Regions from separate parts of the Rossellomorea sp. RS05 genome, predicted to be linked through region 1. Evidence: a T-box and tRNA genes for the amino acid it is inferred to sense, from the RefSeq annotation. Region 1 holds a T-box; the other holds one or more tRNA genes.
The links. The T-box of region 1 lies ahead of ileS (isoleucine--tRNA ligase). A T-box ahead of a tRNA ligase gene usually reads a tRNA of that ligase, here a tRNA-Ile.

Region 1 (3,376 bases):
TGGTATCAACATGGAATTCCCGAGCGTCATGACGAGCGGGATGGAGGCCATACTGACGACACACCAGTTACTCACTTTTGATTGATCGTTCATTTTGACACCTCATAGTCATTTTGGTTTATCACAAATAATGTTCCTTCTTACAAGTATGCGGCACGGCTTCACGAGCAATCCGTCGAAAATTATTCCAAGTGGCTTCTTGATCCATTGTCAGAAGCCATCGTCTTCCTTTTGAACGAAAGGAGCACAAAAAAAGAGGCTGCAGCCGCACAGCCTCTTCAATCGATCTTATAGCTTTCCTGTAAGGAATTGAGCTTCCCCTTTACCGAAACTCCAATCGGCATCACGATTCGTCACAATCGAGACCATCAAATCGTCTGGAGAGATACCGCAATCCTTCTCAAGTTTTTCAGCCAACAATTGATACAATTTCTTTTTCTGTTGATCGGTCCGTTGTTTACTCGTGATGGTGATGACGACCACATCATCACTTCTGTTGAATCCGAGTCCCGTATCTTCAATGATCATCTCATGCTTCGGGTGTTGGTGAACAATCTGATAGCGGTCCCTTTCTGGAACACCAAAAGCCTCAAGGACTGCTTGGTGGGCGCTATCCAAGATTTTTTTTACTGTTGAAGGGTCCCTTCCCTCGATTAGATCGAATGTGAGCAATGGCATACAATCGCCTCCTATTCTTGATGATAACGATAAGATACCACTTTAGAGCAACGTTAAACATGGTAATGAATGACGGCATGAATTACTTGAAAATTACGGGTCATTCCATACATAATGGAAATAAATCCATTTATATTTAGAGTTGTTGAGAGGAAGATGTGTGTGACCTGTCACATTTTGATTGCCACAATCAGGAATATCGACGCCGAATCCGCCAGATGGGAAGAAGAATTCGGGGTCGGTCTGACCTCCGCGGAACACTATAGAGAGGATGTACCTGTCACCTTGCCGTATCTCTATGAGGCATATGATGATGACCTTCCTTTGTTGATGTTGTTGAATGAGCTTATGACAATAGGTGATGTAGTGGAGCTGTATGAATATTGTGAAGGGAAAAAGGGAGTAGTGGCCATGAATAGAAGAGAGGAAGCCGTAACGGTGAATCTTCATCAAAAGACCTATCAGGATCAGCATGGTACCTATAAGCTGAATCAAAAAAAATGGTTGAATAACCTGGCCACCAAAAGGTATTTGACTGACCGTAGTGTGACCACCTTTCTTAAATACTGAAAGGATGAATAAGGAAGAATTGATTGACTTTTACAAGGCGAGGGTGTATTCTTTTGGAAATATTTAAATTCCATGACGGGAAGAGTACAGAAGGAATCCTCCTTAAGAGAGCCGCTGGTTGGTGGAAAGCGGTGGAGAACCTTCCGGAAAATCACCCCCGAGAAGTCCTGTTGAAGGAAGCTTAGGCAGGATCGGTGCACAGCCGTTACTGTGTTGACCGAGTGCCGTACAGATGTACGGAAGATGGGTGGTACCGCGGAATAACATCCGTCCCTTTTTATAAGGGGCGGATTTTTTTGTTTCATTATCCAGGAGGAAGAGGGTACAAGATGAAAACAGTCGATGTATTAGAAAAAGCGCATAAGCGTGAAGAGCGGATCCAGAACTATTGGAAGGAAGCAAATACGTTTGAAAAGTCAATTTCAGAGCGGGAAGGAAAAGAAACATTTGTTTTTTATGAGGGACCACCGACAGCCAACGGCCTGCCCCATGCCGGTCATGTTCTGGGACGGGTCATCAAAGATTTTGTTGCAAGATACAAAACGATGCAAGGTTTCCAGGTGCATCGCAAGGCAGGGTGGGATACCCATGGATTACCGGTTGAGCTGGAAGTGGAAAAGCAGCTCGGCATCTCAGGTAAACAGCAGATCGAAGACTACGGAGTGGAAAAGTTCATCAATGAATGCAAGAACAGCGTCTTTCATTATGAGAAACAGTGGAGGGAGTTCACGGAGGCAATAGGGTATTGGGTAGATATGGATGATCCGTATGTAACCTTGGAGAACGACTATATCGAGAGTGTGTGGCATATCCTCAGCGACCTTCACAAACGGGATCTCCTTTATAAAGGTCATCGGGTCACGCCGTATTGCCCGAGCTGTCAGACTACACTCAGTTCCCATGAAGTTGCTCAAGGCTATAAAGATGTCAAGGATCTCTCTGCTACCGCAAAATTCCGCATCGAGGGAAGCGATAATGAATTCATCCTCGGCTGGACGACCACGCCTTGGACGCTACCGGCGAATATTGCCCTCGCTGTTAATCCGGAGCTCACATATGTAAAAGTAAAAAGTGACGGCGATACGTACATCGTTGCCGAAAGCCTGAAAGACAAGCATTTTTCTGAAGAAGCACCCATTGTATCCCGATTCAAGGGCAGTGAATTGGAGGGAACTGCCTATGTCCCACCTTTTCCATTTGTGAGTCCTGAAAAAGGAAATATCGTAGTTTCAGGGGAATTTGTCACTGCCGATAGTGGAACAGGGATCGTGCATATCGCTCCTGCTTACGGAGAAGATGATTACCAGCTGGTGAAAGATCATGGACTTTCATTTGTGAATGTCGTAGATGGACAAGGAAAGTATACGGATGCCGTCCCCCCATTCCAAGGGCGGTTTGTCAAAGACTGCGACGTGGATATCGTGAAGTATCTTGCAGCCGAAGGGCTCCTGTTCCATAAAGAGAAATATGAGCATAGCTATCCCCATTGCTGGCGCTGTGATTCACCGCTTCTTTACTACGCAATTGAGAGCTGGTTCATCCGCGCGACGGCTTTGAAGGATCAGTTCATCCAAAATAATGAACAAGTGGAATGGTACCCTGAGCATATTAAGGAAGGTCGTTTCGGTCATTTCCTTGAAAATATGGTGGATTGGAATATCGGCAGGAATCGCTATTGGGGCACACCACTTCCTGTCTGGATCTGCGAATCTTGCAGTCATCAATACGCACCATCAAGCATCGAAGACTTGCGTAATCGCTCTGTGGAAGAGATCGATTCCGTTGAGCTGCATAAACCATTTGTCGATCACATCCATCTCTCCTGTGATCAATGTGAAGGCTCTATGACACGGGTACCCGAGGTGATTGATGTTTGGTTCGACAGTGGAAGCATGCCTTATGCACAACAGCATTATCCATTCGAGCATCAGGAACGATTTGAAAAGCAATTCCCGGCAGACTTTATCTGTGAAGGGATAGACCAGACCAGGGGCTGGTTCTACAGCTTATTGGCTGTTTCCACCTTGTTCACGGGGAAGGCTCCTTATAAGAAGGTACTTGCTACAGGCCATATATTAGACGGCGAGGGCAGGAAGATGTCTAAGAGTAAAGGGAATGCATTGAATCC
Region 2 (3,376 bases), on a different contig from region 1:
CCCATGCCGAACACGGAAGTTAAGCTCTTCAGCGCCGATGGTAGTTGGGGGATCTCCCCCTGTGAGAGTAGGACGTCGCCAGGCGGTACATACGGAGGATTAGCTCAGCTGGGAGAGCATCTGCCTTACAAGCAGAGGGTCGGCGGTTCGATCCCGTCATCCTCCACCATAGTTTTTTCACGAAGCGTTAGCGAAGTGAAAATAACTTACCGTAAAGAAGCTTTAACCTTTGCAATGTAGCTAAGGCAAAGCAAAAAGAATACACCATACACCTTGCCGGTGTAGCTCAACTGGTAGAGCAACTGACTTGTAATCAGTAGGTTGGGGGTTCAAGTCCTCTTGCCGGCACCACTTTTTTTATGTTTAATTGTATTTTTTATAGGGCATAACCCTATTAGGTAATCAGCACGAGCCATTAGCTCAGTTGGTAGAGCATCTGACTTTTAATCAGAGGGTCGAAGGTTCGAATCCTTCATGGCTCACCATTTATATCATGCGGGTGTGGCGGAATTGGCAGACGCACCAGACTTAGGATCTGGCGCCGCAAGGCGTGGGGGTTCAAGTCCCTTCACCCGCACCATATGCGGAAGTAGTTCAGTGGTAGAACACCACCTTGCCAAGGTGGGGGTCGCGGGTTCGAATCCCGTCTTCCGCTCCATAATTGCCCTAGCCGGGGTGGCGGAACTGGCAGACGCACAGGACTTAAAATCCTGCGGTAGGTGACTACCGTACCGGTTCGATTCCGGTCCTCGGCACCAGTGAATTTCATATATGCGCCCGTAGCTCAATTGGATAGAGCGTTTGACTACGGATCAAAAGGTTAGGGGTTCGACTCCTCTCGGGCGCGCCATGATCGGGAAGTAGCTCAGCTTGGTAGAGCACTTGGTTTGGGACCAAGGGGTCGCAGGTTCGAATCCTGTCTTCCCGACCACTTTCTTTGGGGCCTTAGCTCAGCTGGGAGAGCGCCTGCTTTGCACGCAGGAGGTCAGCGGTTCGATCCCGCTAGGCTCCACCATTTATAATGTTAGAGAACCAGGAAATACTCGTTTTACGAGGCGGTGTAGCTCAGCTGGCTAGAGCGTACGGTTCATACCCGTGAGGTCGGGGGTTCGATCCCCTCCGCCGCTACCACTAGGGACCTTTAGCTCAGTTGGTTAGAGCAGACGGCTCATAACCGTCCGGTCGTAGGTTCGAGTCCTACAAGGTCCACCATAGTTCTCACCATACGGAGGAATACCCAAGTCCGGCTGAAGGGATCGGTCTTGAAAACCGACAGGGGTGTCAAAGCCCGCGGGGGTTCGAATCCCCCTTCCTCCTCCATATTTTTCATCTTTTATCGTCGCGGGGTGGAGCAGTTCGGTAGCTCGTCGGGCTCATAACCCGAAGGTCGCAGGTTCAAATCCTGTCCCCGCAATACCATGTTGATCCGTTAGGATCGGGATGTAGTGACTGCAATACATATGTAATGATCTTTCTTTTCGCTAACGCGAATACTATTGATAGCTATTTTGCTATCGCAGCATATTGATCTTTATTTTCGCTAACGCGAAAAAAAGTTGGTCCGGTAGTTCAGTTGGTTAGAATGCCTGCCTGTCACGCAGGAGGTCGCGGGTTCGAGTCCCGTCCGGACCGCCATTTATATTTTATTAAGATGCGGCTCAGTAGCTCAGTTGGTAGAGCAATGGACTGAAAATCCATGTGTCGGCAGTTCGATTCTGTCCTGAGCCACCATATGTTCATGGCGATTGTGGCGAAGTGGTTAACGCACCGGATTGTGGTTCCGGCATTCGTGGGTTCGATTCCCATCAGTCGCCCCATTTTTTTTGCGGGTGTAGTTTAATGGTAAAACCTCAGCCTTCCAAGCTGATGTCGTGGGTTCGATTCCCATCACCCGCTCCATTTTTATTTGTGGGCCTATAGCTCAGCTGGTTAGAGCGCACGCCTGATAAGCGTGAGGTCGGTGGTTCGAGTCCACTTAGGCCCACCATTTTCATTATTCCGCAGTAGCTCAGTGGTAGAGCTATCGGCTGTTAACCGATCGGTCGCAAGTTCGAGTCTTGCCTGCGGAGCCAATATGGGGAAGTACTCAAGTGGCTGAAGAGGCGCCCCTGCTAAGGGTGTAGGTCGGGCAACCGGCGCGAGGGTTCAAATCCCTCCTTCTCCGCCATAAAAAGCGGCCCATTGGTCAAGCGGTTAAGACACCGCCCTTTCACGGCGGTAACACGGGTTCGAATCCCGTATGGGTCATAATACGAAAAAGATGTGTCGAGGAAATCTTCGACACATCTTTTTTTTGCATGGATTGGCATTGATTTTTATATCTACCTGGTTTCAACTTGTAATGCGTTTGAAATTTTTAAAATATTTCGACAAATAACGACAAACAAAAGGATAGAAATGGGATGAAAACCTTGTCATTCGAGGGTTTCATCCTTTTTTTGGTGTTTTTCGTGGTGAGCTAACAAATATTGTCGCAAATGGGAGATGATGAAATGAAGGAATTCTTATATGATGAAAGAAATAAGTAAGGAGATTGATGATGGTAGGTGAGGATATGGACACGTTGTCCCTAACAGATTATGACGTTTTTTTGTTTCATGAAGGGAATATGCAGCATGCCTATCGTTTTATGGGGTGCCATGTGAAAGCAGGCATTTCAACTGATTTTTGCGTTTGGGCTCCCGAGGCAAGATCGATTTCAGTGGTTGGTTCTTTCAACAACTGGAACGGAAGGGGATTTGAGCTTAAGAGGATCAATCAGGAAGGTGTATGGATGATCCGGGTTGATGAAGACTTGACCGGCTCAACGTATAAATATGAGATTGTGACTGCTTCAGGAGAACGTAGGATGAAAGCTGATCCATATGGGTTCTCCTCTGAAGTCAGACCGCGAACTGCAAGTGTGGTGTACGACCTTGAAGGGTTTAAGTGGAGCGATCGCGATTGGATGAAGGTGAAAGAGAAACATAATCGATTTGATCAACCAATGTTCATATATGAAGTCCATTTGGGAACATGGAAAAAGAAGAGGGATGGCAGTTTTCTTACCTATTCAGAGCTCGCGGATGAACTGATTCCGCACGTGAAGGAACACGGCTTCACCCATATTGAAATCCTGCCGGTGACCGAGCATCCATTCGATCGTTCGTGGGGCTATCAGGGGACAGGCTATTATGCTCCCACAAGCAGATATGGTTCACCCCATGAGTTCATGGCGTTTGTGAATGAATGCCATGCTCATCAAATAGGCGTCATCATGGATTGGGTACCCGGTCATTTTTGCAAGGATGCCCATGGACTGTATCAATTCGATGGATCCTTTGCCTATGAATATGCCCGGGATAGTGACCGTGAGAATCATACATGGGGGACGGTC

Region 2: it encodes a tRNA-Ile, which carries the amino acid that the T-box ahead of ileS (isoleucine--tRNA ligase) is inferred to sense. The anticodon was not compared.

What each region holds. Positions count from the first base shown of each region.
Region 1 is NZ_JBDKWY010000001.1:726,705-730,080, forward strand. It holds gene ABJ225_RS03730 (MFS transporter) at 1-93, opposite strand, end outside; gene ABJ225_RS03735 (tautomerase family protein) at 289-678, opposite strand; gene ABJ225_RS03740 (hypothetical protein) at 841-1,248, shown strand; T-box leader at 1,312-1,526, shown strand; gene ileS (isoleucine--tRNA ligase) at 1,578-3,376, shown strand, end outside.
Region 2 is NZ_JBDKWY010000003.1:368,930-372,305, reverse strand. It holds rRNA gene rrf (5S ribosomal RNA) at 1-84, shown strand, start outside; tRNA gene ABJ225_RS11770 (tRNA-Val) at 94-169, shown strand; tRNA gene ABJ225_RS11765 (tRNA-Thr) at 276-351, shown strand; tRNA gene ABJ225_RS11760 (tRNA-Lys) at 410-485, shown strand; tRNA gene ABJ225_RS11755 (tRNA-Leu) at 496-580, shown strand; tRNA gene ABJ225_RS11750 (tRNA-Gly) at 584-658, shown strand; tRNA gene ABJ225_RS11745 (tRNA-Leu) at 670-758, shown strand; tRNA gene ABJ225_RS11740 (tRNA-Arg) at 774-850, shown strand; tRNA gene ABJ225_RS11735 (tRNA-Pro) at 855-931, shown strand; tRNA gene ABJ225_RS11730 (tRNA-Ala) at 940-1,015, shown strand; tRNA gene ABJ225_RS11725 (tRNA-Met) at 1,055-1,131, shown strand; tRNA gene ABJ225_RS11720 (tRNA-Ile) at 1,136-1,212, shown strand; tRNA gene ABJ225_RS11715 (tRNA-Ser) at 1,228-1,320, shown strand; tRNA gene ABJ225_RS11710 (tRNA-Met) at 1,341-1,414, shown strand; tRNA gene ABJ225_RS11705 (tRNA-Asp) at 1,559-1,635, shown strand; tRNA gene ABJ225_RS11700 (tRNA-Phe) at 1,656-1,731, shown strand; tRNA gene ABJ225_RS11695 (tRNA-His) at 1,742-1,817, shown strand; tRNA gene ABJ225_RS11690 (tRNA-Gly) at 1,826-1,899, shown strand; tRNA gene ABJ225_RS11685 (tRNA-Ile) at 1,911-1,987, shown strand; tRNA gene ABJ225_RS11680 (tRNA-Asn) at 1,998-2,072, shown strand; tRNA gene ABJ225_RS11675 (tRNA-Ser) at 2,077-2,167, shown strand; tRNA gene ABJ225_RS11670 (tRNA-Glu) at 2,176-2,247, shown strand; gene glgB (1,4-alpha-glucan branching enzyme) at 2,540-3,376, shown strand, end outside.